2 linked regions of the Actinopolymorpha cephalotaxi genome follow. The protein of the gene in region 1 interacts with the protein of each later gene in a pairwise test. Links are inferred from orthologs where the notes say so. Each region holds a gene or a part of one and is shown on either strand. Other genes may lie near its edges.

Region 1 (5,049 bases):
TCGATGGGCGACCAGGAAGGCAGCGCGTGCACGGCCGCGCCCACGGTCAGCGCGTGCAGGGCGCCGTACAGGAACAGGCTTCCGGACAACCGGCCGGGGACCAGCACCGTGTCCTGCGCGCCGACGCCGGTGAGCGCGGAGAACGTCGGGAAGCTGAACGTCCACGACCGGCGGGAACGCGCCACCGGCCGGGGCGTGCCGGTGCTGCCGGAGGTGAACACCACCAGGCTCACGGCGGTGCCGTGCCGGTCCACCAGTGCGCGGGCGGCGTCCACCGCGGACTCGCGTACGGCATCCGGCCAGTCGGCGTCGGCGACCACGGCGGCCGCCTCCAGCAGGTCGGCGGCGAGGACGGCGGCCAGCAGGTCGGCCGGCTCGGACTCCGCGCAGACGACGGCGTGCCCGGCGGCGACACCGGACGCGGCGAGCGCCTCGGACCGGGTTTCGGCGCGGGCCGCCAACTCGCCGTAGCTGACCGTCCCGGACGCACCGACCAGCGCCGGCCGGTCCGGCTCGGCGGCCGCCCGGCGGCGTACGTCGCGGGAGATGGGCATCGAGGCGAACGTTATCGCCGGGTGCGGCGGGTGGAGCCGGTCGGCTTCTCGCCCCCGGGATCGGTGGCGTCGTCCGAGGCCCCGGCCGGCTCGTCATCGTCGGCGGGGCCCTCGGGCTCGGCCGTACCCAGCGTCGGGTAGCCCGCGTGCACACCGCGGGCGACCAGCGTCGCGAGCACCGCCTTGATCAGATCGCCGGGCAGGAACACCGCCGCCGCGACCAGCGTGGCCACCAGCCCGGTCGTGCCCGACCGCCACGCCTGCACCGGAACGCCGATCGCGTACACCACGACGATGCCGCCGACGACGTTGGCGACCAGCCCGGCCGGGATGCTGTACGCCCGGTAGCGGGGGAGCAGGCGTTCGGTCAGCCAGCCGGTCACCCAGGCGCCCAGGGGGAAGCCCACGAAGTAGCCCGCCGACGCACCGGCCAGTACCCCGAGCCCGCCCCGCCCTCCGGCCAGCAGCGGCAGCCCGGCCAGGACGAGCGCGCAGAACGTCAGCGTCGCCAGCAGCCCGCGGCGCGCACCCAGGATCGACCCGGCCAGCATCGGCCCGAGCGACTGCGCGGTGATCGGCACGGCACTGCCGAACAGCGCGATCGATCCCGGCAGCCCGAGCACCGCGATCAGGGCCGCGAACAGCGCGATCAGCGCCAGGTCGCGGGTGGGTAGCCGGCGGTGGGGTGTCATCAGTGGAACTCCTCGTGGTTCGGTCCGGCCCAGAAAGCAGTCCGGACAGCGGGGCCGCATCGAGGGTATGCGGCCGGCCCGCCGGTCCGACCTGCCCTCCGCGCCAACGTCCGGTCCTGCCGCTTGGCGTGACCCCACAACCAGGGCCTCCACCGCCGGGCCACCGCCGGGTCGCGGCTCACCCGGAACAACCGGGTCGCGGCTCACCGAGATCGGCCTCTACACTGGCGGACATGCTCATCCGGATTGCGTGACCGGACACTCCGTTGCCCACGTGTCCCCTGTGTCCGTTCGACTCCGGAGCGTTCCCCCTTGATTACCGTTAGCAGTCTCGAACTTCGTGCCGGCGCCCGTCTTCTCCTCTCCGACCTCTCCTTCCGCGTCGCCGCCGGCGACCGGGTGGGCCTGGTCGGCCGCAACGGCGCCGGCAAGACGACCCTCACCCGAGTCCTCGCCGGCGAGGGCCAGCCGGCCGCCGGCACCGTCACCAGGTCCGGCTCGGTCGGCTATCTCCCGCAGGACCCTCGTACCGGCGATCTCGACATCACCGCCCGCGACCGCGTGCTGTCTGCACGCGGTCTGGACCAGGTGGTCGACCAGCTCCGCTCCGCCGAGCTGGAGATGGCCGGCGTCGGCGCCCGCAACGGCACCGACCGCGCGATGCGGAAGTACGCCCGGGCCGAGGAGGAGTTCCTCGCCCGCGGCGGGTACGCCGCCGAGTCCGAGGCCGCCCAGGTCACCGCGAGCCTGGGCCTTCCCGAACGCGTCCTGGCCCAGCCGCTGCGCACCCTCTCCGGCGGTCAGCGGCGCCGGATCGAGCTGGCCCGGATCCTGTTCTCCGGCTCCGACACCCTGCTCCTCGACGAGCCGACCAACCACCTCGACGCCGACTCGGTCACCTGGCTGCGGGAGTACCTCCGCTCCTACAAGGGCGGCCTGGTGGTGATCAGCCACGACGTCGGCCTGCTCGAGGCGACTGTCAACCGCGTCTTTCACCTGGACGCCAACCGCGCGGAGCTGGACGTCTACAACGTCGGGTGGCGCACCTACCTCGACCAGCGCGAGACCGACGAGCGGCGGCGCAGGCGCGAGCGCACCAACACCGAGCGCAAGGCGAACGCGCTGATGGCCCAGGCGGACAAGATGCGGGCCAAGGCGACGAAGGCGACCGCGGCCAAGAACATGGCCCGCCGGGCCGAGCGGATGGTCTCCGGGCTGGAGGCCGAGCGCAAGGCCGACCGGGTGGCCAGGATCAGGCTGCCGGAGCCCGCGCCCTGTGGCAAGACGCCGTTGACAGCGCAGGAGCTGTCGAAGTCGTACGGCTCGCTGGAGGTGTTCAGCGACGTCGACCTGGCCGTGGACAAGGGCAGCCGGGTGGTCGTCCTCGGGCTGAACGGCGCGGGGAAGACGACTCTGCTCCGGGTGCTGTCCGGGGTCGAGCGGCCCGACACCGGCGAGGTGGTGCCGGGTCACGGCCTCCGGCTCGGCTACTACGCCCAGGAGCACGAGACGCTCGACACCACGCGTACGGTCCGGGAGAACATGCTGGCCGAGGCGCCGCACCTCACCGACACCGAGGCGCGCAAGGTGCTCGGCTCGTTCCTGTTCTCCGGCGACGACGTGGACAAGCCGGCCGGGGTGCTCTCCGGCGGGGAGAAGACCCGGCTGGCACTGGCCCGGCTGGTGTGCTCGAGCGCCAACGTCCTGCTGCTGGACGAGCCGACGAACAACCTCGACCCGGTGTCGCGGCAGGAGATCCTGGGCGCGATCAGGTCCTACAAGGGTGCGATCGTGCTCGTCACCCACGACGAGGGCGCGGTCGAGGCGCTCGAACCCGAGCGTGTCCTGCTGCTCCCCGACGGCGTCGAGGACCTGTGGAACGCCGACTACGCCGACCTGGTGTCGCTCGCCTGAGCCGGCCCGGACGCCCGATTTCGGCGGTTCGGACGACATCCGCCGGATTGCGAATCGGTAATCGTGGCGATCAGGTGTTGCCGACGCGCATGGTCCGACCGATCATCGGGCATTGGTGGGTTGATCGAATGCCGTGCGGCTCTGCCATGTGAGCCCCAGGGCAACCGCCAACTCGCCAGCGGAGGCAAGCGTGGTCGAGACATTGAAGAAGGGCGTTCGGGTCACCGGACCACAGCGGGACAAGCTCGCCGCGGATCTGAGACGAAGGTACGACGGAGGAAAGAGCATCCGCACGATCGCTCAGGAGACCGGCCGTTCCTACGGGTTCGTGCACCGGTTGCTGAGCGAGTCCGGGGTGCGGCTTCGCAGCAGGGGCGGGGCGACCCGGGCCAAGAAGGTGCGGGCCTGACGCCGCGCCGCCGTACGCCCCCCGTCAGACGCGAGGAGCACACGTACGGAAGGCAGGCCACGGCCTTGGGACCGCGGGGGTCACCAGGGGGCTGGGCCGGTCTCTGCGAGACCATGATGCCCTGACGAAAGAACCCCCTGGCCGGGGAAGACCTTCACCGGCCAGGGGGTTCACTGTGCGGACGGTCCGTGCGGACGGTCGCCGACGAAGGGAAACCGCGCCTTGAGCATGCACGGTGGTGGCTGGGGCACGATGCGTTCCTTCACCCGGGACCGCTCGGCTGCCCGCCGGCGGCTGGCGCCCGGCACGATCCGGCGGATCGCGGCGTTCGCCCGGCCCTACAAGGGGTTCGTCGTCGGCCTGACGGTGCTGCTGGCGGTCGACGCCGCCGCCGGCGCGGTCACGCCGCTGATCTTCCGGGAGATCATCAACGAGGGCGTGCTCGGCAAGGACTCGAGCCTGGTGGTCCGGCTGGCCCTGGTGGTCGCGGGCATCGCCGTGCTGACCGGCGCCCTCGGCCTGGTCGAGCGCTACTGCGGCTCTCGGATCGGCGAGGGCCTGATCTACGACATGCGCTCGCGGGTGTTCGCGCACATCCAGCGGATGCCGCTGGCGTTCTTCACCCGTACCCAGACCGGCGCCCTGGTGTCCCGGCTCAACAACGACGTTCTCGGCGCACAGCAGGCGTTCACCTCCACGCTGTCGAACGTCGTCAGCAACCTCCTCACCGCCGTGTTCACGCTGAGTGCGATGTTCGTGCTGTCCTGGCAGATCACCCTGGTCTCGCTGGTCATGCTGCCGCTGTTCCTGCTGCCGGCGCGCTGGCTGGGACGCAAGCTGCAGGCGATCACCCGGGAGTCCTACGACCTCAACGCGCAGATGAACTCGATGCTGACCGAGCGGCTCGGCGTGTCCGGCGCCCTGCTGGTGAAGCTGTTCGGCCGGCACGAGGCGGAGGACGAGGCGTTCGGGCAGCGGGCGGCCCGGGTCCGCGACATCGGCGTCACCCAGGCGATGTACAGCCGGGTGTTCTTCACCGCGCTGATGCTGGTCGCCTCACTGTCGGTGGCGCTGGTCTACGGCTGGGGCGGTGTCCAGGCGGTGGCCGGAGCACTGAGCGTCGGAACACTGGTGGCGCTGACGGCGTACCTCACCAGGCTGTACGGCCCGCTGACCGCGCTGTCCAACGTGCACGTCGACATCATGACCGCACTGGTGAGCTTCGAGCGGGTGTTCGAGGTGCTCGACCTGGAGCCGCTGGTGAAGAACCTCCCCGGCGCCCGCGACCTGCCGGCCGGCGTGCCCGCGAGCATCGAGTTCGACCGGGTGAGCTTCGAGTACCCCCGCGCCGCCGACGTCTCGCTGGCGTCGCTGGAGACCGTCGCCGTCCTCGACCAGACCGCGTCCGCCCAGGTGCTGCACGAGGTGTCGGTGCGCGCCGAAGCCGGGCAGCTGGTGGCGCTGGTCGGGCAGTCCGGTG
Region 2 (5,343 bases), 680 kb from region 1 along the record:
ACCTGTGCGACCGCCGGGAGGGTGTACGGCCAGGCCTCCGGATCGATGTCCGCGCTCTCGCGGCGCACCGCCCGGCGGACCACCCGCCGGTCGGACAGGCCGGTGCTCACTCGTCCTCGTCGTCCAGCCGGGCCAGCCAGGTGGCCAGCCGCTCGATCGGCGTCTCGAACTCGGGGTTGAGATCGACGAACTCCTGCAGCCGTCCGGCCAGCCAGGCGAGCGACACCTCGTCGTCGCCCCGGCGGTCGGTCAGTTCCTCGATGCCGCGGTCGGTGAAGTACATCGTGGCTACGAACTCCGGTCTGCGTACGCGGGTGCCGCCGGCGTCCGGCGGATCAGGACCTGTCCTGGCCGAACACGTTGTCGAACAGCGACGCCTGCTCGGTCTTGTGCACCGCACCCGAGCCGACGGCCGGTGCCGCCGAGGCGGGCCTGGCGGCGAGCCGGACGGACTGGCCGAGATGAGGGAAGAAGTTGAGCGCCATGTGCGGCCAGGCACCCTGGTTCGACGGCTCGTCCTGCGCCCACACCAGGTCGCTGGCCCCGTCGAACTTCGCCAGCTCCACCCGGAGCGCCTCGGCCGGCAGGGGGCTCAGCTGCTCCACCCGGACGATCGCGGTGCGCGGCTCCGCGCCCTCGCGCCGCTTGCGCTCGGCCAGCAGCTCCCAGGCGATCTTGCCCGAGCACATGACGACGCGTTCGACGTTGCCCGGATCCACGGTGTCGTCGCCGATCACCGGGAGGAACCGACCCTTGGTGAACTCCTCCGGCCGGCTGGTCGCCGCCTTGCTCCGCAGCATCGACTTCGGGGTGAAGACGATCATCGGCCGGTGCACCGCGCCCAGGCTGTGCCAGCGCAGCAGGTGGAAGTAGTTGACCGGGGAGGACGGCTGGGCGACGGTCATCGAGTCGTCGGAGGCGAGCTGCAGGAACCGCTCGATCCGGCCGGAGGAGTGGTCGGGCCCCTGGCCTTCGTATCCGTGCGGCAGCAGCAGCACGACACCGGACAGCTGGCCCCACTTGGCCTCACCGGCGGAGATGAACTCGTCGATGATGGTCTGGGCACCGTTGTGGAAGTCGCCGAACTGCGCCTCCCACAGCACCAGCGCGTCCGGCCGGGCCACGGAGTAGCCGTACTCGAAGCCCATCGCGGCGAACTCGCTGAGGAGGGAGTCGTAGATGTAGAACGGCCCCTGGTCCTCGTCGAGGTGCTGGAGCGGGCTCCACTCCTCGCCGGTGTGCCGGTCGACGATGGTGGCGAACCGCTGGACGAACGTGCCCCGCCGGCTGTCCTGCCCGGCCAGCCGGACCGGCCGGCCCGCCATCAGCAGGGAGCCGAACGCGATGATCTCCGCGGTCGCCCAGTCGATCGGGCCGTCGGTGATGGCCGCCGCCCGGCGCTGCAGCTGCGGCAGCACCTTCGGGTGGACGGTGAACCCCTCCGGCGTCGACACGTGCGCGTCCGCGATCCGCTTCAGCGTCTCCAGCGACACCGAGGTGTCGGCCTCGGCGGCCGGCTTCCCGGGGTAGTCCGGGGCGGTGAGGTAGTCGTCGGACGGCGCGTTCTTGGCGGCCCGCACCTCGGCGAACACCCGCTCCAGGCGTTCCTGGTAGTCGCGGAGGGCCTGCTCGGCCTCCTCGACGGAGATGTCGCCGCGCCCGATCAGAGCCTCGGTGTAGAGCTTGCGGACCGAGCGCTTGCCCTCGATCAGGTCGTACATCTTCGGCTGGGTGAACGACGGGTCGTCGGTCTCGTTGTGGCCCCGGCGGCGGTAGGAGATGACGTCGATCACGACGTCCTTGTGGAACGTCTGGCGGTACTCGAACGCCAGCCGGGCCACCCGGATGCACGCCTCGGGGTCGTCGCCGTTGACGTGGAAGATCGGCGCCTGGATCATCCGCGCGACGTCGGTGCAGTAGGTCGAGGAACGCGACGCCGTGGGCGAGGTGGTGAAGCCGACCTGGTTGTTGACGATCACGTGGATCGTCCCGCCGGTGCGGTAACCGCGCAGCTGGGAGAGGTTGAGCGTCTCCGCCACCACGCCCTGGCCGGCGAACGCCGCGTCACCGTGCACGAGCACCGGAAGGACCGGGAACTCCAGGCCGCGGTTGAGGAGGTCCTGCTTGGCCCGGGCGATGCCCTCCAGTACCGGGTCGACCGCCTCCAGGTGGGAGGGGTTCGCGGCCACCGACACCTTGATCTTGGCGCCGCTGTCCGCGGAGAACTCGCCCTCCGCGCCGAGGTGGTACTTCACGTCGCCGGAGCCCTGGATCGTCCGCGGGTCGATGTTGCCCTCGAACTCGCGGAAGATGTGCGCGGCCCGCTTGCCGGCGATGTTGGCCAGGACGTTGAGCCGGCCGCGGTGGGCCATTCCGATCGTGACCTCGTCCAGGCCCGCCATCGCGGCCTGCTCGCACACCTCGTCCAGCAGCGCGATCGTCGACTCGCCGCCCTCGAGGCTGAACCGCCGCTGGCCGACGTACTTCGTCTGCAGGAAGGTCTCGAACGCCTCGGCCTGGTTGAGCTTGGACAGGATGCGGAGCTGCTCCTGCTGCGGCAGCCGGTCCTGGGGACGCTCCACGCGGTCCTGGATCCAGCGCCGTTCGTCCGGCTCCTGCATGTGCATGTACTCGATGCCGACGGTGCGGGAGTAGGCGTCGCGCAGCAGCCCCAGAATGTGCCGCAGCATCATGAACCGCTTGCCGCCGCCGAAGCTGCCGGTGGCGAACTCGCGGTCGAGGTCCCACAGCGTCAGGCCGTGGGTCACCACGTCGAGGTCCTCGTGCCGGCGGACCTTGTAGTCGAGCGGGTCGGTGTCGGCGATCAGGTGCCCGCGCACGCGGTAGGCGTGGATGAGCTCCAGCACCCGGGCCTGCTTGCCGATCTCGTCGTCGTGCGAGGTCGGGATGTCGGACACCCAGCGCACCGGCTCGTACGGGATCCGCAGCGCGGCGAAGATCTCGTCGTAGAAGTCCTCGTCGCCGAGCAGCAGCTGGTGCACCCGGCGGAGGAACTCACCGGACTGCGCGCCCTGGATCACCCGGTGGTCGTAGGTGGAGGTGAGCGTCATCACCTTGCTCACCGCGAGACGGTTCATCGTCTCCTCGGCGGCACCCTGGTAGGCGGCGGGGTACTCCATCGCGCCGACGCCGATGATCGCGCCCTGCCCGGCCATCAGCCGGGGGACCGAGTGGCTGGTGCCGATCGTGCCCGGGTTGGTGAGGCTGATCGAGGTGCCCCGGAAGTCCTCGACGGTGAGCTTGTTGTTCCGTGCGCGGCGTACGACGTCTTCGTACGCGCTCCAGAACGACGCGAAGTCGAGCGTCTCGGCGCCCTTGATGTTGGGGACCAGCAGCTGCCGGGTGCCGTCGGGCTTCTGGATGTCGATCGCCAGGCCGAGCGCCAGGTGCGGCGGCTTGACCAGGGTGGGCTTGCCGTCGACCTCGGTGAAGCCGTGGTTCATCTCCGGCATCGACCGGACCGCCTTGGCGATCGCGTAGCCGATGAGGTGGGTGAAGCTGACCTTGCCGCCGCGGGAGCGGGCGAGGTGGTTGTTGATGACGATGCGGTTGTCGATGAGCAGCTTCACCGGCACCTGACGCACGCTCGTCGCGGTCGGGACGGCCAGGCTCTCGTCCATGTTCTTGGCCGTACGGGCGGCGGCACCGCGCAGGGTGACGAGCTCCGGCTCGGCCGCCTTGGTCTCCGCCGCCGGGGCGGAGGGCTTGCCGGCGACGGGCTTGGCAGCCGCCGGCTTGGCGGCGGCAGGCTTGGCAGGGGCCGCCTTGGCAGGGGCCTGCTTGGCGGGCGCGGGCTTCTCCGGCGCGGACTTTCCGGCAGGAGCGTTGCCCGGCGCGGACTTGGCGGGGGCCGCCTTCGCGGGAGCCGCCTTCGCGGGAGCCGCCTTCGCGGGTGCGGCCGAGGTGCCGTTCGTCCCGGACGCGCCACCGGACCCCTTGGCCTTGGCCGAGCCACCATCCGTGCCCGCGTCGGCGCCACTGCCGTTGCGGTCGGGCTGGTAGTCGCGGAAGAAGGCCAGCCAGGCCTTGTCCACGGAGTCAGGGTCGTTCAGGTAGCGCTGGTACATCTCGTCGACGAGCCACTCGTTCGTCCCGAACTGGGACAGCGGGTCGTTGTGCGAGGACTGGGACGCCACGGCGTTGATCGCCTCTTCCGCTCACCATGATCGTTTGGACCGATTGTTCGGCTTCCGGGAACCAAGCCTAGTCGCCGACTTCAACTCCGTTGGTCCCGGAGCAGTGGTTTTGGTTACGAGCCGGACCGCGGGCGACGACACCGTGTGGGCAGCCGCCCACACGGTGTCGTCGAAGCCGGTTTCGGCCCTGGTCAGCGGCGGTCCTCGGGAAGTTCCGAGGCCGCCAGGACAGACCGGAACAAGCTGCGGTAACGGCGCATGATCGACAGTAGCTCGTCGGTGCCGAGATCGGCGTCGTCGCGCCAGTCGCGCTCGATCCGCTCCCGGTGCTCGGTGAACGTCGAGGTGACGAACACCATGGCCTCACCGACCAGCAGGCCGGCCTCGTGCGCGGCGTCGCGCGGGTCGTCCAGGAGCTTGGCCTGGGCGTCCAGCCACCGCTGCTGGAGATCGTCGATCCGGCGCCGGTGTTCGGCGTCGTCCCGCTCCGCATGGCCGTTCACCGAGTCGTCCGGGCCGGCGCCGTCGCCTGCGAGCCCCTCGTCCGAACCGATGCCGCTGGGCAGCGCGTCGTCCCGGTCGGTTCCGGCGCGGTCGCCGAACTGCCGGTCCGACTCGTCCGAGCCGTACGAGTGGTTCGGAACGTCCGAAGTGTCCGGAAGAGCCGGGACATCTGGGCCATCGGAGCTGTCCGGGCCGTCCTGGCGGTCACGGCCCGGCTTCGAGTCCGCGACCGCGGAGCTGTGGTCTCCGGCCGGCCGGGCCCAGCTGTCCCGCTCGCGTCCGGTTGTTTCGGGCGAGTCGGCCCGGCCGGTGAACGGGCGCTCGGTCACCTCGTCCACTGCTGCCTCCTGTTCGCGGTCCGCCGGTGCGTGGCCCTGCGGCTCGCCGAGCCCGGTGTCGGGCCGGTCGGTGTCCGGTCGGTCCGGGTCGGGTCGGCTCACGTCGGCCGGCCCGGTCTCGGGACGCTCGGCGTCGGTTCGTTCGGTCTCGCGGTGCTCGGCGTCGTCCGGCCCGGTTTCGGGCCGCTCGGCGTCGTGCCGCCCGAACGCGCCACCGCCGGGAGCCTGCGGCGGCTCACCGCCCCAGGCGGGCTCACCTACCGAGCCTGGCTGGGTGCGCCGGAACCCCGGCCGCTCGGATGCCTCCGCGTCGCCGCCTGCGGGGCGGAACGCACCGGGTGCCT

What was found. Proteins that work in one complex are often made in the same cells at the same time.
Region 2: the proteins of FHR37_RS06635 (region 1) and FHR37_RS03645 interact in binary tests that used the Escherichia coli proteins (3 or more experiments, as listed by UniProt). The link is inferred for Actinopolymorpha cephalotaxi from one-to-one orthologs.

Annotation. Positions count from the first base shown.
Region 1 is NZ_JACBZA010000001.1:1,474,454-1,479,502, forward strand. Bases 867-3,859 are described here. They hold FHR37_RS06635 (ABC-F family ATP-binding cassette domain-containing protein), read left to right. Parts: upstream 867-1,558; coding sequence 1,559-3,160; downstream 3,161-3,859. Other genes in these bases: FHR37_RS06630 (biotin transporter BioY), read right to left, coding at 867-1,246; FHR37_RS06640 (helix-turn-helix domain-containing protein), read left to right, coding at 3,351-3,569; FHR37_RS06645 (ABC transporter ATP-binding protein), read left to right, coding at 3,798-3,859. Outside these bases: FHR37_RS06625 (class I adenylate-forming enzyme family protein), read right to left, coding at 1-554; more of FHR37_RS06630, read right to left, coding at 566-866; more of FHR37_RS06645, read left to right, coding at 3,860-5,049. UniProt on the Escherichia coli protein: Genetic data indicate it may be involved in ribosome assembly or function.
Region 2 is NZ_JACBZA010000001.1:796,933-802,275, forward strand. What follows is about bases 136-4,539. They hold FHR37_RS03645 (multifunctional oxoglutarate decarboxylase/oxoglutarate dehydrogenase thiamine pyrophosphate-binding subunit/dihydrolipoyllysine-residue succinyltransferase subunit), read right to left. Parts: upstream 4,158-4,539; coding sequence 336-4,157; downstream 136-335. Other genes in these bases: FHR37_RS03640 (DUF6104 family protein), read right to left, coding at 136-283; FHR37_RS03650 (hypothetical protein), read right to left, coding at 4,349-4,539. In the rest of the region: more of FHR37_RS03640, read right to left, coding at 107-135; more of FHR37_RS03650, read right to left, coding at 4,540-5,343. UniProt on the Escherichia coli protein: E1 component of the 2-oxoglutarate dehydrogenase (OGDH) complex which catalyzes the decarboxylation of 2-oxoglutarate, the first step in the conversion of 2-oxoglutarate to succinyl-CoA and CO(2).